Regions from separate parts of the Lysinibacillus sp. 2017 genome, predicted to be linked through region 3. Evidence: riboswitches for the same ligand, from Rfam matches in the RefSeq annotation. Region 3 holds a riboswitch; each other region holds the start of a gene.
What was found. Region 3 has a riboswitch for S-adenosylmethionine ahead of DCE79_RS01355 (O-acetylhomoserine aminocarboxypropyltransferase/cysteine synthase family protein). Riboswitches for the same ligand answer to the same signal wherever they lie in the genome.
Positions count from the first base shown of each region.

Region 1 (7,107 bases), 1.8 Mb from region 3:
TATTATCAGGAAAGTAGTTACAAGAATTATTCAAAGTACAATTCTATTATCAGCCAAATCTTAACGCTTCATACGCATTTTTTCAGTACAGATGCTTTCTACTTTCATCCACGAGTACATTAATTAACACACCTTTATATTGTCTTCGTAAAAAGTTATATTCATAAATATTTCAGTAAAATTATTCCTAAATACCCCATTTATATTTAGTCAAATGTCGTTAACTCTTCTGAAATAGAATTTAAAAAATCTTTCTCAAACCGATAAATGTGTTTCCCTGTAGTACTACTTAATGGTATGTGATCTGCTATCATGCCTTCACTTATAGATAGCGCTTTTATAGAATTAATTTCTATTTGATTGTCTAACAACGAATCAAGTGATGTATTGGCTTCTATTTGAGTAAATAGCTCTTTTAATTGTGTTCGTGGAATCTCGTTTTCTGTTTTATTCATTACCATAGTCATTAGGTTTAATAGGTCATCTTCATCTAAATTATTTCCTTCTGTAGCAGCCATCATTAATGATACAACTTGTTCGCCACTCAGCTGATTTGTGCCCTTTTTGAATTCAAATGCCACTTGTGATATTGCCCTTAAACGCATATCTTCTTGCAAGTCATATTCAATACCATTCATAGAATCAATTAGCGTTGAAATGGTTTCTAAATCGATCACTGCATAATAATCAATTGGTAAATCGAAGAACTTTGAAACTGTCGTTCTTACATTTTCAGCGCCGCCAAAACGATAAGCAAATAATAATTTATCATCCAAAGTAGTTCCATCATCGTTATCTGCTACCTGCACATATGTATCTAAAGGGAGCGATACGACTTTCATCATCTTTTTATCTTTACTATAAGTAAGTAAAAGGTTTAGATAAATTCGATTATCCATATCTTTCGACTTTACCGTAATTAAAGTAGTTGAAATTTTCGCTTCTTCAACTACGGGAGCACTTGCAGCAGATGAGTTATATTCTTTATTGAAATCACTCCTGCTCAATTCTTTAGTCCAGTTTCCAGTTAGAACAGATGGCATAAACAAAAATAGACACAAGCCTACTGCCAATAAAGAGACTGTTAAGGGGGCGATTTTTTTTACCGTGATAAGTGACTTCTTTTGAGTATGAGCATCCCCGTCAATTTCACGAATTTGTTCAAATACTTTATGACGATCTTCTTTCGTAAATTGTAGCTCTTGACCCGATGTATTAGAAAATGCATCTTTTAACCGTTTATCATCCATTCAGTTCCACCTCCTTTATCATCGACTCTAACCTTTGTTTTGCTCTTCTTAATCGAGTTTTCACTGTATTCACTGGAACATCTAAAACTTTGGCAATTTCTTCAGTAGTCAATGAATCATAGTAATATAGATAAACCACTTCCCGATACACCTTTGGAAGAGAAAAAATAGTATTTTTTATTTCTTCATTCTTGTATTTATCGATTACTGTTTTTTCTGTTGATGGCATGATTGACTTAGCTGTTTCATTAATAAAACTTTTTACCTGTACCATTTTGTAATTCCAACTTTTTAAATAATCCTTGCATTCGTTAATGGTTATACGATACAGCCATGTTTTTATTTGTGCGTCAAACCGAAACGATTCTAGGTTTTTGTAGCATTTGATAAATGTATTTTGTACCATATCTTTCGCAATCTCTGCATCTTTCACATAAGAAAATGCCAATCGAACCAACTCATTACCATAGTCAATCATCAGTTTTTCTAATACGTAATCTTTTTCTTCTCTGTCCAATTTACTACCCTCCCCTTCAACTTACTTCAAATTCTGCTATTAGACGATTATCATTTCATAATCGATTCAATTTTAAAAAAATAATTTTATTTAAGAAAGATTCTCTTCTTTTATCGGCTTTATTTCTTAATGGATATCTAAATTTCTGCAGCAGTTGCCATTGCATCAGAATAATATCCTGTAATGTGCTCATTAATAGCGTTTTAATGGTATTTCAAAAGGACCTCGAGGGCAATAAAATAAGTGTGCTCAGTTCAATACTAAGCACACTACATTGAAATTTCACTTTAGTTATTTTTGAAGCGTTTTTATGTGCACCCGGTGCAAGTTTTTCAAGTTTTTATTATTCACCCTGCAAGCGCGCGCGGCGATAGGTTAAGGCAACATACATCATGACACATGGAACCACGAGCACCATAAAGATATTAAATAACATTTTCGATACTTGTCCCATTGTCCCATCAAAGAATACCATCATAAAATAGCTCAACACCATAAAGCATACTGTTAGCCATGTGGCAGGTAGTATCGATTTTTGTAGACGCATGAGTTTTTCGGCCTTTGAGGTATTATCAGAATAAATCGGCGTTGTGCCAACAGGTGCTTTAAATAAATGCGTATCATAACTTGAACAAACATGTTCCCAGCCGGCAAATTCAAACATCGCAAAGTATTCGTCTTTGTCTTCCTCTGCTAAATTGCGAATATCAATACTATAATCGATAAATTCTGGCTCACGCTTTTCAAGTTCATAACCAAACCCTTTATAGCGCTTGACAATCCAGCCCTTTGCAGCGAACCTTTTTAACACCTTTAAATCCCTTTTCTCTGAAAATGCAATCCCATCTGAAATGACAAATTTCTTCTCATTCATGTGAAGTACCTCCCTCTAGTCCCATTTGTGCAAAGCGAATCATTTTCTCACGCCTCTTCATATCATGTTGAAGTACATCGCGTCCTTTTTCTGTTAACATATAAACTTTTCTACGAGAATCACTATCGTCAAATAGTGTAATGTATTCCTGCACCATGAGTTTTTTAATAATAGTATAGAGCGATGCCGGACCAATTGTGACCTCACCGTCCGTCAACACTTCAATATCACTCATCACTACATAGCCATGCTTCGGCTGTGTAAATGCAGCCATAATATAAAAAACCGAATCGGTCAGTTGCTCTAATGATTTCATTTTTCCACCTCTTTATATCACTTTATGATATATCTAATTCCAATATATCATAAAGTGATATAAACGCAACTAATTTTTCTGAATATTACAGTATTTACAGGTCAACAACTATTATTTCTTTAGAAAAAGGACGTTACTATTTCATTTACCGGGTGCAAATACTTATTTTGCTCATTCATTACTTGAGAAACGGATGGAAGTTCAAAAGTTCTGTATGTGTAGGTTTACTCTTTACAGTTCTATTTAAAATTTGCATCTAAATTACTTCTTTCTGCCGAATAATGAACATATATTTACCATTGAAATTCACAATATTTTGCTTAAGTTACTTTAAAATAGTCTGTATTATGAGGTGGTTACCTGTCCTTTCTAAAAAAAGGTTTTGCACTAATTATAGGTAGCATTCTTTTATCTTTAGGAATAAATATGTTTTTAGTACCACATGAAATATTAGATGGGGGTACAGTTGGTATTGGATTAATAATAAATTACATATGGGGTTTGGAAACAGGTGTAACTATTATCATATTAAGTGTTCCCATCTTTATATTTGCATGGTTTCATTACAGAAGTTATTTTTATAATAGTTTACATGGCATGATTATCTCTTCTTTTTTTATTGATTTTCTAACACCTGTTAGTACGCTATTTAAAATTGATGCACTATATAGTTCTATTCTAGGTGGCATTTTAATAGGAATTGGGATTGGCTTGATGTTGCTATTTCAGACAAGTACAGGCGGCACAGATTTTATTGCCCAGTTTTTATGTGATAAAACAGGGATTAATGTAGGGATATATATTTTAATCATTGATGCTTTTGTGGTTATATGTGGTGGTCTATTATTATCCTCCGAGACTTTTTTACTTTCCATTCTTACTATACTTTCTGTTAGCATAACAACGAGTTATATTACAAAGTAGGATCTATTCACCTAAAGCGTACGCGAACACAGACATCCAACTATCATTAAAATTTATACAAAATAATAAAAAAGCCAGAGAAGTCGGATTAAGTTCCGCTTCACTGGCTTATTCTGTTTAGATTTCATAATCCGCTACATATTCTTTACTAATGCTAATATTCGGTGATGGCTGTGAGTTGTAGACACGTGAATATGGTGGCACGGTGTTGGTTAGCCAAATGTTACTTCCAAGTACAGTATCATGACCGATTGTCGTTTTACCGCCTAAAATTGTGGCACCCGCATAAATAACGACATTATCCTCGATGTTTGGATGACGTTTAATGCCTTTGATTGGATTGCCATTTTCATCAAGTGGGAAGCTTAGTGCTCCAAGTGTCACACCTTGATAGATTTTTACGTTATTACCAATCGTACATGTTTCCCCGATAACAACACCTGTACCGTGGTCAATGAAGAACGAATGACCGATTGATGCGCCTGGGTGAATATCGATTCCTGTTAACTGATGTGCATATTCTGACATAATACGCGGCACAATCGTTACATCTAATTTATATAGCTCGTGTGCGATACGGTGAATGAAGACCGCGCGAACAGATGGATAGCTTAGTAAAATCTCCTCTGTTGACGTTGCAGCTGGGTCACCATTGTAGGCAGCATGAATATCGGTTTGAATCATTTCGCGAATTTTAGGGAAGCTTTCTATTAACTTCATAACAACCTGATCGGCTCTTTCGCCGCATTGTCCATCACAGTTGTCATTATTTTGGTAGATTAATACCTTTTCAATCAGATCACGCAAATCTAATGCAGACTTACGAATATTATTTGTAACATCCGTCAGTGTACGCGTCTTATCGCTTCCTCCTTGGTGATAGATCTTTGGAAAAATGATTTGATGGAAGTTTTTTAAAATTCCCTGAATTTTATCGCGTCCCGTAAAGCCAATCGTTTTTTCAACTTCCATATGCTTTTCGTCGTATTCCGTTAATTCTTTTGCAATCGCCGACGTTTCATTATTTAGCCAATCTTCAATTTTCATATATCTAATCCCCTTTATGTTTCTAAACTTAGTTTATCGTTTTAGGTTAAAATTTCAAACTTTTTTATCCTTATTCGCACTAATGCAGTCATTTATACGTAACTAGGAGTGATTGCTCTTTTTCTTTATGATAGTTCATTTTAGATGATAAACCAAAATATGTTAAAATTGCATCAAACTTTTGGCCTTCATCACCAGTAAACATCAAAATAATATCCAACAATAATAATTTATTGACAATTTATCGAAAATCATATATTGTAGTTCTTACTTTGAAAAAAATAATATGATTAACTTCTTATCATGAGAGATGGAGGGACTGGCCCTATGAAATCTCGGCAGCGGAACGAATGTAGTTACTGTGCCAAATCCAGCAAGTACGCACTTGAAAGATAAGCTGAGGTTTTCCGTAATGTAGGTCTCTTCTTGTTCGTTTAAGGAGAGACTTTTTTGTGTGCTTGGACTTGATTTGAAGGAAAAGATGTTGGAGGTTTGTATGAAAAAAGGTAATCCATGGGCGTTACTCCCATTTGTAGTGTTTTTAGTGTTATTTATCGGATCAGGCATTTTATTAGACGACTTTTATGCGTTCCCTGTCATTATAGCGATTGCGATTTCTGGTGCTGTCGCATTAGCCATGAATCGTAAAGAATCCCTTTCAACAAAGGTCGATATTTTTTGTAAGGGTGCCGGCAATTCAAATGTCATGCTAATGGTACTGATTTTCTTATTAGCAGGTGCCTTTTCTGAAACGGCAAAAGGAATGGGTGCTGTTGATGCTACTGTTAACTTTGCCCTTTCCATCGCTCCGCAAAATTTACTTGTTGTTGGCTTATTTGTGATTGCTTGTTTTATATCCCTTGCGATGGGAACCTCTGTCGGGACAATCGTTGCCATTGCTCCAATTGGTGTAGGTATCGGTGAGCAAACAGATCTTTCACTTGCGTTACTCATGGCGACGATTATTGGTGGTGCTATGTTTGGCGATAATTTATCGTTTATTTCAGATACGACGATTACTTCCGTTCGTACACAAGGTGCACAAATGAAGGATAAATTTAAAGTGAACTTCCTCATTGTATTACCAGCGGCTATTGTCACATGTGTCATTTTAATGTTTATGACGATGAACTCAAACGCTCAAATTACGTATGAAACCTTTGAGTGGATTAAAATTATCCCTTATATTTTCGTCATTATTTTTGCATTAGCAGGTCTTAATGTATTTCTTGTTTTGGCTTGTGGTATTGGTATTGCAGGCATTATTGGACTAATTGATGGTAGTTATAATGTCATGAGCCTTGTGCAAGCAGCTGGCGATGGGATGGCTGGTATGTTTGAAATGGCCTTTTTAGCGATTCTTATTGCAGGAATGGTTGAAGTCATCAAGCATAATGGGGGTATTGATTTTATCTTGCAATTGGCCACTCGCAAAATCAAATCTAAAAAAGATGCAGAGTTTGCAATGGCTGGTTTAGTGAGCTTAACGGATTTATCGACTGCCAATAATACAATTGCGATTTTAATTGCTGGCCCTCTCGCAAAAAATATTGCCACTCAATATGATATTGAGCCACGAAAATCAGCGAGTATTATCGATATATTCTCTTGTGCAGTACAAGGATTAATCCCATATGGTGCACAATTTTTAGTTGCCGCTGGTGTCGCTGGCATTTCGCCAATCACGATGATGCAATATGCGTATTATTCAATGTTTATTGCAGTTTGTGGCGTTATCGCAATACTCATTGGTTATCCAAAAGCTAAAAAAATACGTGCTTAGTGTACACAAGCTCTCATTCGCATAGTAATTGCGGTGAGGGCTTTTTTAAAATTTTGAAAAAGTCTGAGAACTAGATACAAAACACTTTTGAATGGTTAACAAGGAATGAATTTGCTCTATTTGCTTATACTATGTCCAGTGAAGTGGATAAACTTTGCGGCAAATTAATATACATTCAAAAATTTCTTAGAATCGAGGGCACACTATGTATTATTACAAAGAAGAGTTAATAAATATTATTAAACCCGATAAACCTGACCCACAAGCAGCTCGTGTTATGCAAGAGATTCTTGGTGGTCATTATGGCGAAATGCGAACGATGATGCAGTATTTTTTCCAAAGTTCCAATTTTAGAGGCAAAGAAACGCAATATCGCGATTTACTACGAGGCATTTT
Region 1 is NZ_CP029002.1:2,043,109-2,050,215, forward strand. Features, by position in the region: gene DCE79_RS09785 (LCP family protein) at 207-1,250, opposite strand; gene DCE79_RS09790 (sigma-70 family RNA polymerase sigma factor) at 1,243-1,767, opposite strand; gene DCE79_RS09795 (DUF2812 domain-containing protein) at 2,111-2,641, opposite strand; gene DCE79_RS09800 (PadR family transcriptional regulator) at 2,634-2,957, opposite strand; gene DCE79_RS09805 (YitT family protein) at 3,318-3,881, shown strand; gene epsC (serine O-acetyltransferase EpsC) at 3,999-4,928, opposite strand; SAM riboswitch class I at 5,224-5,327, shown strand; gene DCE79_RS09815 (Na+/H+ antiporter NhaC family protein) at 5,425-6,711, shown strand; gene DCE79_RS09820 (manganese catalase family protein) at 6,917-7,107, shown strand, end outside.
Region 1: it holds a riboswitch for S-adenosylmethionine, as region 3 does, so the genes downstream of both, DCE79_RS09815 (Na+/H+ antiporter NhaC family protein) here and DCE79_RS01355 (O-acetylhomoserine aminocarboxypropyltransferase/cysteine synthase family protein) in region 3, are expected to answer to the same signal.

Region 2 (7,107 bases), 1.6 Mb from region 3:
CTAAATTATAGTGAAACGGCACTTGGAATTCATATAGATCCCGTTCAATTACCGATGAATCATAGCTATTCAATGGAGGAAGTTCAGGAATTTTTAACAAAGTTAAGCATGGCATTCCGGGATCGTAAAGTGACACCAGCAAATGGTACTCGTTCTATTCAGGGCATTCATTATCGCATGCAATATATGGATCATTTAAACGAAAAATATATGGATGCAATTCGCGAAACGGTATTAATTTTTGAAAAGCTAAAAGAAGAAATTAGTATTCAGTTCAAAGAGCAAAATAGTGAAAAGGCAGAAGTTTTAACGAAGCTTCATCAAGAAAAGCAAACCTATGAAAATCAGTTGAATGTGCTTAAAACGAGTATGAATCCTTCAATTGACATCACACAGTCAGTAGAAGAGCTTCAGGACGGCTTAGCAACGAATGAATTAGAGCAAGTGAAAGTTGAGACACAGCTTGAAAATCGAGTGAAAATCGAACAGCAGCATATGCAAAAATCTGAAGAGCTTACGGTATTAACTGAACAACTAGCCCTTGGGAAAGAAGCAATTGAACCGCTAACCCAATTAATAAAAGAAATTAACGTGCAAGGGATTCAGCTGGAAAAACGCCGTGAAGAACTGGAACAATTAACGAAAATGAATCCAGAGCAAGCGATTATTGAAGTGAATAAAAACATCACACAGCTAAATACACAAATTACTGAACTACAAGTAAAAATCGAATTGCTACCCGTAACGCAAGAATTGCAAAATGAGTGGCACGGGTTACTGGAACAAGCGAACGCACACGATTTAGAGGAAATCCGCAAGCTATATGTAAAGCATGCAAATGTCATTGGTACAACCTGCGTAGCATCTGCGAATAAAGCGTTTATGGACAACTATCCAACCTTTGATGTTGTGATTATTGATGAAGTTTCAAAGGCTACACCGCCAGAACTTTTACTACCGATGTTAAAAGGTGCGAAAATTATTTTAGTAGGGGATCATCATCAATTACCACCACTTGTTGGTGATGCGACATTTGAGGAAACACTTGAGCAAGTCGTAAAAGAAAGCACAACGTTCGAACAAAAACGTGAGCTTGAAAAGTTACTCGAAGAATCACTGTTTGAACGTCTCTATAAAAACTTACCGAAACAAAACAAAACAATGCTTGCCTTGCAATATCGCATGCATAAAAATATTATGTCAACTATCACACCGTTTTACGAAAATGAAACAGAAGGCTTACAATGTGGTCTAGAGGATTCAGATGCCGTACGAGATCACTATCTAGAAACATCTAAAATTTCGCGTAAGCATCATCTACTATGGCTTGATATTCCGAACAAAAAGCCTTTCTTTGAAGAACGCATGAAGGAAGGCTCAAGTTTATTTAATACAGCAGAGCTGGAACAAATTAAATCACAACTTATCGAATTAAATGAAGCTACCCTCCGCGCCAAAGAGCAAGGACTTATCCCACAAGATGCTTTAAAATCCGTTGGGGTAATCTCGTTTTATGCAGAGCAGGTTAAGCGTATTAACCGATTGATAGAACAAGAAATTTCAGTGCCACATTTGCATATTCGTACAGGTTCAGTCGATAAGTTCCAAGGGATGGAGATGGACGTTATTATCGTCAGCATGGTGCGTAATCATGATAATGAGCGCGGTGAAATTGGTTTTGCGAAAGATTATCGCCGTTTAAACGTAGCATTATCACGTGCGCGTGAATTATTAATCATGATAGGTAGTACTGACATGTTTACAAAACGACCAAAACAAGCTCAAACGAAAGCAATGTATGCGCATGTATTAAATACAGTTAAAGAACAAAACGGTTATTTTACAACTTAATGAAGGGAGCACATCATGGATTTACAAAGCCTTGAACAAAAATTAGTAAAAGAACTACAGCAAAATCCTAATATAGAAGTTAAGCAGCAAATGCATTATGCCATTCCAATCCATACGTTAGAAGTAAGCTATCATCCAGTGATGCGTAATGCGATGGACATCTTAATGAAAATGATGTTGCTATCCTTTCAAAAGGCTAAGCTAAAAAATGCTGAGTTATTGGCGGACATTTTACTTGTAGAACCGTTATTTATCCACGATTTAACGAGCAAAATGCTACGACTCGGGATGATTGCAAAAGATGATTATTATGCTTTAACTGCTAAAGGACAAGCTCAGCTACAATCGGGGATTTTTGAAGAAGAGCTTGAATTAACGTCAAGTTATATCCAATATAGCCCGATCCATCAATCGATTTTAGATGGGGATTTAGAAGCTTTTATGGATTTAGAGGAGTTTCCTGAAGTATTTCCTTATATTGAATCTGAAGAAATTGATGCCATTGAAGAAGCAATGCTTGTCGATTATTTGCAGCAAGATCTTTCAAAACAAGAAGTAGCTGAAGATGAAATACCTACATTTATTACGAATGTAACGTCTACAGAATCGATACAAATCAATGATATTCCTGTACTTTGCTTTGTCTTATATGATAAAAAGGATGAACGTTTTATTGCCCGTGTGTTTAACACATTAACTGGTGCATGGGATGAAACGATTGAAGCTTTACTATTTGCGAATGAAAAAGAAAAATGGCTAGCATAAACAATTATTTTTAGTGGACAAGTACGTATTCGTTTCAAGTAAGCTCTCATAAGAAAAGGCATGGTTACACGCTATTCTATAAAAGTTTGTTTATTAAGAATTATTGCAAAATTACCTGTGACATGTTACTATTAATAACAATTAAATATGACTTATCACGAGAAGCAGAGGGACGGGCCCTGTGAAGCTTCAGCAACCTCTAATCCAATTAGAAAGGTGCTAATTCCAGCAAGGACTCAGATTCCTTGAAAGATAAGAGCGAGCGTTAACCTCTCATTCTTTTGCTGGAATGGGAGGTTTTTTGTGGTTAAGACGATTATAGGGGGAACCGTGCTATGCCAATTAATATTCCGAAACAATTGCCAGCTGGTGAATTATTGAAAAAAGAAAAGATTTTCGTGATGGAAGAGGACCGAGCAAAAACACAACAAATTCGTCCATTAAATATTTTAGTATTCAACTTAATGCCTGAAAAAGAAAAAACAGAGCTCCAAATTTTACGACTTTTAGGGAATACGCCGTTGCAAGTAGATGTGACGTTTTTAAATACAGCAACCTATGAATCTAAAAATGTGTCCAAATCGCATTTAGATACGTTTTATCAAACCTTTGAAGAAATCAAGCATCGTCGTTATGATGGCATGATTTTTACCGGTGCACCAGTCGAGAAAATGGCTTTTGAAGAGGTTGGTTACTGGCAAGAAATCACGAAGGTTATGGATTGGGCGGATAAAAATGTAACGTCGATTATGTATATTTGTTGGGGCGCACAAGCTGCACTATATCATCATTTCGGCATAGGAAAGTTCGAATTACCAAAGAAATGCTCGGGTGTGTATTCACATGTTATTACTGATTTAACTACGGATTTAGTGCGCGGATTTAGTGATGAATACGTCGCGCCACATTCACGTCATACGTCGGTTTCTATTGACGAAGTGCGAGCAAACCCTAACTTACGTTTACTTAGCTATTCTGATGAAGCAGGTGTCTTTATCGTACAATCTAAAAACAATAAGCATATTATGATTACGGGCCATTTAGAGTACGATGCTACCACGCTTTCTGATGAATATTTCCGGGATATTGAAAAGGATCCTGAACATACAGAGATTCCGGTGAATTATTTTCCAAATAATGACCCACTACAAACACCGAAAAATAGCTGGCGTGCGCATTCACATTTATTGTTCTATAACTGGTTGAACTATTACGTATACCAAGAGACACCTTACGTTTGGCATTATGTCGACGAAAATTTGGACTATCATATTTAAAATGAAAACGCGAAGAAAACAGTCAATGTTTTCCTCGCGTTATTTTATTTTATTTCAATGCAACCCAAGCGCGGTCGCGTTCAATTTGTAAGCTTACCGATCGACCGAAAAATTCACCTAACGTTTCTTCAGTTACAATTAATTCCCGTTTCCCAGTTACCATGTTTTTCCCGTCTTTCATTAACAATACATGGGTGAAACAAGGTAGGATTTCTTCTACATGATGTGTCACATAAATGAGTGTTGGACCATCTTCATCTTCAGCAATTTGTTCAATTGTTCGTAGTAAATTTTCCCGTTCAATTAAATCTAAGCCACCACATGGTTCATCTAATATTAAAATTTCAGGCTCTGCCATTAATGCCCGAGCTATTTGTACTCGTTGCTTTTCACCTTGAGAAAGTTGTTCAAATGGCTTATTGGCTAAATGCTGACAGTTAAAATGTTTCATAATAGAGACTGCCTGTTCGATTTCTTCGTCTGTAACTTTTTCAAATAGACGAAGTGCACCAAATTTCCCACTTAATACAATTTCAATCGCAAAATCATGCCAGTTAAAGTTATCAATCATGGCATTACTTACCCAACCGATGCGTGTACGAAGCTTTGGAATATATGTTTGACCATACGTTTCACCAAGTACTTGCACCGTCCCGTCATTTGGCCAAATATAGCCGTTAATTACTTTTAATAATGTCGTTTTACCTGAGCCATTCAAACCAAGAATTGCCCAATGCTGACCTTTTTCAACATGCCAAGATAAATTATCTAAAATGACTTTTTCATTTCGATATAAATGGATATTTTCAATATGTATCATAAGAGACACCTCCACCTATAACTATGCACCTTTTCAAAAAATTCAGAAAGTTATTTTTGAACATAAGCTTAATTCTTTGTATAAAAAAAGAAAACGAACAAAATGCTCGCTTTCTAGCTAAACTGATTCTATTAAATTACCGCGCTTTCTACACCCGTTGCACGATAAAAAAGCTTTTCATTTAATTTGAGAGCCCATTGAACGATTGGTCCGAGTCCAAATGCCATAAATACTGTGCCAATACCAACGGGACCGCCTAATGCGAAACCGATAATTGCAACACTTACTTCCATTGTTGTACGTGCGCGTGTGACTGACCAGCCAACACGGTGTACAAGAAGTAACATTAATGTATCGCGAGGACCGATACCGATATTTGCTACCATATACATTCCGCAGCCTAAGCCTAATAGAATGACACCCATTATAAATGCAATACTTTGCTCTAGCCAGCCATGTGCATCAGGCAAGAATAACAGAAAAATATCCATGAAAATACCAGTTAAAAACATATCTAAGTATGTCCCTACTTTTGGTAAGCGTTTTGAAAACATCGCGTCAATCGCTAAAATAATTAACCCTAATATAATAGACCATGTCCCAACGGTTAAGCCCAATTTGTTGGATAGTCCAATGTGAAGCACATCCCATGAGCCCACACCGAGCATTTGTCCCTTAATAGTAAGCGCAATACCTAAAGATAATACAATGATCCCTGCTAAGAAAAAAGTACATCGCCAATATAATGCTTGATTCGATTTCAATTGTTATCCCTCATTGTTCAAAAAGTCTAAGTCGTCTTAAGACATTATAACGATTTCTTATAAAAAAAGGGGATAACAATCTATTCGAAAAATTTAAATTATTCTTCGTAAGAATAGCTTAATTCATCATTCACAGCATCGACATCGACAACTAAATGATGCTCGTTAAAAAACCATTCATCTGCCTTTTCAATATAGAAGTGAATGTCATTAATCACTGTTTCAATGCCAATTTCATGTGGCTGTTCGCGATTCATTCCTAAAGAAAAACCTTCGTGAAATGGGGAAGAACCTCCGTAACGTGCATAAAAACGAATCGTATCACCTTTTTCAACTTCCATTTCACGATGGAACCATTCAATTGCTTCTTTTGATAGTTTGATTTCCATATGCTCACCTCTAAAATCATTATGCCTTAAAAGCGTGAATCTTTCAAAAACAAAAAACTCTCTCGTAATGAGAGAGTTAGAAACCTTTAATTTTAGGTTCTGTACCGTTTTTAATACGCTTAATATTTTCACGATGACGATAGAAAATAAATCCAGCTAAAAAGGCTACTAATATAAGTAATGCTACTTCACCTTCAACAAACCAATAAACAATAACGTAGATAATCGCTGCTGAAGAAGCAGTCAATGATGCGAAACTAACCATCTTCGTTAATTTTAATGCAATTAAAAATACAACTAGTAGTATTAAAAATAGCGGTAATTGATAGCCTAAAATAATACCAGCGCTTGTTGCAACGGCTTTACCTCCGCGGAAACTAGCGAAAATCGGGAACATATGACCGACAGCGGCCACAATGCCTAAAATAAGAGGGTGAATTGTACTGTTATCAAATATAGGTAAGAGCGGAAGAAGAACTGCTGCTGTCCCTTTTAAAATATCCATCAACAGCACGGCAATGCCTGGTTTTTTTCCTAACACACGGAATGTGTTGGTCGTTCCTAAATTGCCGCTACCTTGTTGGCGAATATCTGTTTTGTAAAAGATTTTACCAATCCATAAAGCAGAAGGAATGGAACCTAATAAATAAGCACAAATGAAAATTACTGCATTGATCAAGAGTTGTGCTCCTTTCAATTTTAAGAATTACTACTTGGTACTAATAGTATGTAATGAATAGTTTACACCGTTTTTATATAGAAGGAAAGAGGTATTATTTAAATCCCGCGTTATCCAAAAAGTATGACATCTAGCTCAAGGCTTAAACAAATAGAAAGGATAGGAGGGAGGTTATGAGCCTGTAAAATCCCGATTGATTCATTCATCTAACAATACGTTAAGGAAGAGAAAAAAACGAATAATTAATGTTTCGTTTTATCAAAATATTTTGCATTTGCAGGAAAATAGTTACATTTAAGCGAAATGAGCTAGAGGATATGCTTTAAAAGCGTGGTTGTTGATGATACAATTAGTCTTTGCAAAGCCTAATTTGTTACGTCGATCATTGACACTTCTCATTTTTGGCAGTACGATTAGGATGATAACAGAACGTTTGTTTGTATTTTTGGAGGGGATTACAATTGGTAAAAAACCAGACCGGTATTTCTTATAATGAAGATGCCATTCAAGTATTAGAAGGTTTAGAAGCCGTACGAAAAAGACCGGGGATGTATATTGGTTC
Region 2 is NZ_CP029002.1:1,896,756-1,903,862, reverse strand. Features, by position in the region: gene DCE79_RS09125 (AAA domain-containing protein) at 1-1,851, shown strand, start outside; gene DCE79_RS09120 (nucleoside-diphosphate sugar epimerase) at 1,867-2,616, shown strand; SAM riboswitch class I at 2,766-2,875, shown strand; gene metA (homoserine O-acetyltransferase MetA) at 2,952-3,893, shown strand; gene DCE79_RS09110 (ABC transporter ATP-binding protein) at 3,943-4,713, opposite strand; gene DCE79_RS09105 (YczE/YyaS/YitT family protein) at 4,845-5,477, opposite strand; gene DCE79_RS09100 (HesB/YadR/YfhF family protein) at 5,576-5,866, opposite strand; gene plsY (glycerol-3-phosphate 1-O-acyltransferase PlsY) at 5,943-6,545, opposite strand; gene parE (DNA topoisomerase IV subunit B) at 7,007-7,107, shown strand, end outside.
Region 2: it holds a riboswitch for S-adenosylmethionine, as region 3 does, so the genes downstream of both, metA (homoserine O-acetyltransferase MetA) here and DCE79_RS01355 (O-acetylhomoserine aminocarboxypropyltransferase/cysteine synthase family protein) in region 3, are expected to answer to the same signal.

Region 3 (7,107 bases):
AAAAGGGGGATTGTCAGAGCTGGTCGTTTTCTAATATAGGGTATAAAAGTGTTTCGGTTATGGCGGGCACTACCCTTGGTACTGCACCCCAAAAGTTAGAGCTAAAAACGAACTTTTGGGGTGATGTTATGCCTAAGGCGAAGTATAGTGAAGAATTTAAATTAAAGGTCGTTCAGGAATATTTAAATGGCCCATATGGTTATCGATTAATTGCAAATAAATATGCACCACTTGTACCCTCACAAGTAAGACGTTGGGTAAGCGCCTATAAAGCATTTGGGCGAAATGGGTTAGCGGTGAAAAAGAAGGATCAAGTTTATTCTGTTCAATTCAAGTTAAATGTACTAAACTTTATGAAACAAACAGGTGCTTCTTTACAGGAGACAGCGATTCAATTTGACTTGAACGACCCTAATTTGGTCTCGAAATGGAAAGCTAAATTTTCAAAGGAAGGTATAGAAGGCCTGGAACGCGTGAAAGGATGGCCAACTATGCCTAAAAAAACAAATAAAACGAAACAAGAAATAATGTCACGCGAAGAACAGCTAGAACGAGAAGTGGAACTACTTCGTTTAGAGGTCGCTTATTTAAAAAAGTTGAGGGCTTTTCGGGAGAACCCAAAAACATTCCTCGAAAAGCACAAGCAACCATTGCCTTCGAGCTTAAAGAAGAAGGATTCCGATTAATCGATGTCTTAAAACAAGTAGCGATTCCAGAAGCAACGTACCATTATCACATCAAGCAACTCAAAAACGAGAACCCGGATGAAGCTTGGAAAGCCTTGATTTTAGAGACGTTTGAGAAACATGAAGGGCGATATGGTTACCGTCGGATTCATGCGGAATTAAAAGCACAAGGGTACATGGTTAATCACAAGAAAGTACAGCGCCTCATGCAGGAATTGAACTTGAAATGTGAGAAATTTGTACGCAAGTCACGCTATAAATCGTATAAAGGGACTGTTGGAAAAGTGGCTAAAAACCGTATGAATCGTCGCTTCAGTACACCACATGCCTTACAGAAAGTCGTAACGGACGTAACAGAGTTCAAGTGTACAAATGACGAAAAACTGTATTTAAGTCCGCTTATGGACTTATATAATGGAGAGATAATTGGATTTAGTATCTCAAAACGGCCGACACTAGAGTTCGTCATGGCATCACTGAAACAAGCGCTCCCAGTCCTACAGGATGGCGCAAACTATCGAATAACAATTCACTCTGATCAGGGCTGGCACTATCAACATAAGGCATGGGTACGCACGTTAAAGCAGAACAAGATTTTCCAAAGCATGTCTCGCAAAGCAACTTGTGCAGATAATGCGGCCATGGAAAACTTCTTTGGCTTATTGAAACAAGAAATGTATTACGGTGAGGAATTAACCTCTTATGAAGCGTTAAAGAAGAAAGTCGAAGACTATATCGATTACTATAATAACGAACGAATTAAACAGAAACTGGGTGGCATGAGCCCAGTAAAATACCGAACTCATGTCAACCAATTAGCTGCATAATAAAACTCTAACTTTAAGGGGTCACTACCCTTGGGCTAGGCCTGCCAATCACAGCGGGGTCCATTAAATTTCTTTAAAAAAGTAAGGCGCTGTTGCAAGCAAAGGCGCCGTTTGAGTAATAAAGCGATTCCATTAAATTTGATGAGAAAAAGAAATTATCACGGTTTTACTTTTAATATAATTGGATGATTAAATCCATATAAAAAAACAGGCGCCTTGCGTTAGCATAGCGCCTAACAGTATTTAAAAAATTTTAAAGAGATACACTTTGTATTGGCGGGCCTTAAACACAAAGAACATTCGCAGAGACTCTGCAAAGAGGCTTTGTGAATGTGTGCTGCGCCCGCCAAATGACTACCCCGATTTCTACTTTACTAGAAAAAAGAAATACTTTGACTGTAGCTTTACTAACCTTATAAAAGGAATTTTCCATATAAAAGACAGGCGCCTTGCGTTAGCACAGCGCCTAACCGTATTTAAAGCATATTTGAAAAGACACACCTTATATGGGCGGGCCTTACACAAAGCACGAAGAAAAGTCGCATAGATACGTGCGACGGATCTAGGTGACTTTGTGCTTAGCCCGCCCAACTGATACACCCAAATCAATCCCACTTTACTAGAAAAAGAAATACTCTGACTGTAGCTTTACTAACCTTATAAAAGGAATTTTCCATATAAAAAAACAGGCGCCTTGCGTTAGCATAGCGCCTAACAGTATTTAAAAAATTTTAAAGAGATACACTTTGTATTGGCGGGCCTTAAACACAGCGCAAATGTGTGCTGCGCTCGCCGAATGACTATCCCCATATCCCCACTTTATTATAGGAAAAATAGGCTTTAAAAATCTCCTACTTCCAAGTAAATCCCTTACTCGCCAAGAATTCTTTAATAAACGGACGCTTCTGTTCAACTAAGAAGTCTGCCATTTGCTTCGTCCAAGTCGCTGTTTTTTGATTCGATGAACGACTTGTATAATAGCTTTCCATCGTTGCATCATATTCATCTAATAATGTGTCATACTGTGCTACATTGTAGCCGTTTTCGTGTAACACAGCCGCTACAGGAAGACGAGGTTTTGTTTCATTGCGTTTTGTTGGTGTACCAATTGTTATTGCAAATAGAGGGAAAACGTATTCTGGTAAGTTGAATAATTCACTAATTTCCGCTGGGTTATTACGTGCACCGCCGATATAGCAAATGCCATAACCTTGTGCCTCAGCAGCAATGACAAAGTTTTGTGCGAATAGTGCTACGTCCGCAACACCTACTAATAAATTTTCAGCCGAGTCAGCGATGATATCAACACCATTTTTTTGCCCCGCCACTTGTAGGCGTTTGAAATCTACGCAAAATAAGAAGGACGCGCCCGCTGTTTTGAATTGGAAGTCATTTTTTGATAGCTCACCTAACTTCGCTTTCTTCTCTTCATCTGTTATCCAAATCACGCTGTATGCTTGTACGAAATGTGAACTTGCTGCCATTTGTGCTGTTTCGATTAAATCGATGACCGTTTCTTTTGAAATTTGTTCACCTGTATATTTACGGACAGATGAGTGACTGCGTAATAATTCTCTAGTTTCCATGTAAATTTCCCCCTTATGTATGAAAATAAGCTTAAAGGAATTGTCCCTTAAGCCTATTCTAGTCAATATTTTACTGGAAGTCGATTATAATAATCCGATCCATTGCCAGTATGTTGCACTGAAGATAAGGATTAAAATATATCCGAAAATTGTTAGTGGGATACCTGACTTTAAGAAATCTTTTGTTGTAAATGAACCTGTACCGTAAGCTAACATATTTTGTGGTGCACTTACTGGTAATAAGAAACCGAAGCAGATAACGAATTGTTGAATAATAACGAATCCGATTTGGTTTTCAACAGGCATTGGTAAGCTCATAGCAAGTGCGATAAATACTGGGATTAACGCAGATGCAAGACTTGTTGCAGATGCGAAACCAAGGTGAATCACGATGTTGAATACCGTTACTAATGCGATCGTTGCTAAAATTGGCATAGAATCTAGACCAAGTGAACCGAAGATTGTATCCGATAACCAAGCAGCACCTTTTGTACTTAAAAGTGTTGAACCTAATGAAATACCTACTGCGAATACGATTAGTGTACCCCAGTCGATACGGCTAGAAGCTTCTTTCCAAGTATATACACCAACTTTAGGTGTTAATAAGAAAGCAATTGCTAAAATCGTGATTGTTGTTGTATCAAATGGATGTAATTTTCCTTCTGTTGCCCAAAAGAATAATAATACAAGTGATGTAATGATTAATGTGATTTCCTTACGTTTTAGTGGCCCAAGTTCCGCTAATTGTTTGCGGATGATATCTTTACCACTTGAAATATTGTCTGTTTCGGGTTTGATTAATTTAGTCATGACGAAGAATAAGACAATCGACATAATTACTGAGAATGGCGCTGCATACATGAACCACTCGCCCCAAGAAATATCTACACCAAATTCTGTATTAATGAAGCCTAGCGCTACTAAGTTTTGTGCAGCAGCCGTTTTAATACCAACGTTCCAAATGGAAACGGCTTGTGTTGCTGTAATTACTAATAATGCAGCAAGCTTACTTTCCTTTGATAAACCAAACGCTGCAACAATTCCTAAAAGAATTGGCACAACGGCACCAGCACGAGCAGTCGCACTTGGTACAACGAATGCTAACACGATGGCTACTAAAATTGCACCAAATACAAGTGCTTTTGTTTTTGTACCAACTAATGATAAAACCCATAAGGCAATACGCTTATGTAAGTTTGTAATTTGCATAGCAGCTGCTAAAAATAACGCCATACCTACTAATGCAACGGCAGAGTTACTAAATCCACCTAATGCTAATTTTAATGCATTGCTTGTCCCCATTTGTACAGAAGGATCTTCCATACTTGGTGCTAACCCTAAAAGTACGGCAATTGCCGCTAAAATCATTGCTGAGCTGACAGGATAGGTTACTGCTTCTGTTACCCATAAAATAACAGCAAATGCTAAAATCGCTAATGCGCGTTGACCAACAACGGGAAGGTCTCCGTTATTCGGTAAAAGTATGATTGTAATCAATGCGACAAAGGCTAAAATAATCCAAAGTGGCTTTAAATTACGTTTTGACGTTTTTTCTGTTGCCATAAAAATTCCCCCTTGTGTATAGTAATTTTTAAAAACGATAATAAATTAGGTGTTGAATGTTTTCTTAGAATAAAGTTAAGAGACAAAATTTCTAATATTACATAACGATGTAGGAAAACACTTTGATATGTATGAGTCATGTAAATAAAAGGTATTTGTCATAATTATTATAGCATTTAGGTGTTTTAAAACTGTTAATATTTGGTGAATTTTATTATTGTTAGATAATTGAAATGTAATTTTTTGTGGAAATTAAAATAGCAATTCAGTTGCGTTAAATAGAGAATTTTTGGCATTATTAGCAATAAAATAACACAATAGGGAATTTATAATAAATTGAATTCAGAAAATTAAAAATTTAAGTTGACGAATCATTTTGCATTGTTTTATACTGTGAAACAACGATGGAACATAAATCACATACTCTTATCAAGAGCGACTGAGGGAATAGGCCCTATGAAAGTCCGGCAACCAGTGAGTGATCAACTGACTAAGGTGCTACATCCTACAAAGTGCATTCTGCACTTTGAAAGATAAGAGGAGGAAAACTTGCTCATTTGCGGGACCCTCTTCTTAACTGAAGAGGGTTTTTTAGTTTTCTCAAAAAATCCTCCTCAAAATACACCGATTTCACCATCGAATACATTTTAGGAGGCAAAACAATGACAAATTTACGACCAGAAACAGTATTACTGCACGGGGGACAAAAGGCTGATCCCGTAACGGGTGCGATAGCCGTACCAATTTATCGTACGACGGCTTATGCTTTTGAAGACACTGCTCATGCGCAACGTCTATTTGCTTTAGAAGAAACAGGTAATATTTATTCGCGTATTATGAATCCTACAGTAGCGGTATTTGAAGAGCGTGTTGCGCAATTAGAAGGTGGGACAGCAGCGGTTGGACTTTCATCTGGTGCAGCAGCAGTCGCATTTTCGATTTTAAATTTAGCGGGTGCTGGTGATGAAATTGTTGCGGCAGGTTCACTTTATGGAGGCACGTACAATTTATTTGCGACTACGTTACCACGTTACGGCATCACAGTGAAATTTGTTGATGAGTCAGATCCAGAAAACTTCAGAAAAGCGATTACCGATAAAACGAAGGCGGTATACGCAGAAATTATCGGCAACCCAAGTTTGACAGTATTAGATATTGAAGCTGTAGCGGATATCGCACATGAAAACGATCTCCCATTATTGATTGATAGCACATTTGCTTCACCTTTTGGCAGTAACCCCATTGAATTTGGTGCAGACGTTGTCATTCATTCCGCAACCAAGTGGATTGGTGGGCATGGTACGACAATCGGCGGAATCGTTGTCGATGCAGGGAAGTTCGATTGGACGAAAGGAAAACACCCAGGTTTTATAGAGCCGGACGCTTCTTATCATGGTATTCGTTACGGAATTGATGCTGCAGGGGCTGCATTTGCCACAAAATTACGCGTTCAATTATTACGTGATTTCGGTCCAACTTTATCAGCGGACGCAGCATTTAACTTTTTACAAGGATTAGAAACGCTTCATTTGCGTATTACTCGTCATAATGAAAATGCACAAAAAGTAGCGGAATATTTAAAAAACCACCCATCTGTGGAATATGTAAACTACAACGGCTTTGAAGAATTTGCAACGCATGATTTAGCTAAGAAGTATTTAAAAAATGGCTTCGGCTCAATTATTACATTCGGTATTAGAGGTGGACGTGAAGCAGGGCGAGAGGTGATTGATAACGTAGAATTATTCTCGCACGTAGCCAACGTAGGGGATGCTCGGTCATTAATCATTCACCCAGCATCAACAACGCATCAACAACTGTCAGTAGAAGAATTAAAAATAGCAGGCGTTTCGGAAGAGCTCATTCGCTTATCGATTGGCCTAGAGGCTGTTGAAGATATTATTGCTGATTTAGAGCAAGCATTAGCAAAAGTAGCTACTCAAATAGAAGTAGAAACGAACGCTTAATTTCTTCGAATTCAGTAAAGAGTTATTTGTGCAATCACAAACCGAATTCAGACGCAAATATGCCGAAGTATATTTAATTAATATAGAAGAAACTCGCTCACCATTTCCCATTCGAAAAGGGAGCGAATTTTACAAAAATTAATCCCTACTATTTGTATAAGTTTTATTGACAAGATTAAAACCAAGTAATACAATAGGGATAATAAAACGTAAAGAAAAGGAGTTGTTCGACATGGGAAACGTATATAGTGCACAAAATATTGCAGCTTACGCCATATATGAATTAAATGATGCAAAGGAATTTGTGAATGCTTGTGGCATCCAGCAAATCTTAGCAGATATGAACTTAATGTGGCACAAAGTGTTTGGGCACAGTGCTTTCTCAGAAGCAACTCATAATCTTGCGACATCAGGCTACACTGTAAGAGAAGTAGCGGAGGAATATAAAGAGCACGGAGCAGCCCATCTTTTAGAGCCG
Region 3 is NZ_CP029002.1:291,446-298,552, forward strand. Features, by position in the region: gene DCE79_RS01335 (helix-turn-helix domain-containing protein) at 60-686, shown strand; gene DCE79_RS01340 (IS3 family transposase) at 626-1,513, shown strand; gene nfsA (oxygen-insensitive NADPH nitroreductase) at 2,365-3,099, opposite strand; gene DCE79_RS01350 (DASS family sodium-coupled anion symporter) at 3,184-4,662, opposite strand; SAM riboswitch class I at 5,086-5,202, shown strand; gene DCE79_RS01355 (O-acetylhomoserine aminocarboxypropyltransferase/cysteine synthase family protein) at 5,325-6,629, shown strand; gene DCE79_RS01360 (hypothetical protein) at 6,862-7,107, shown strand, end outside.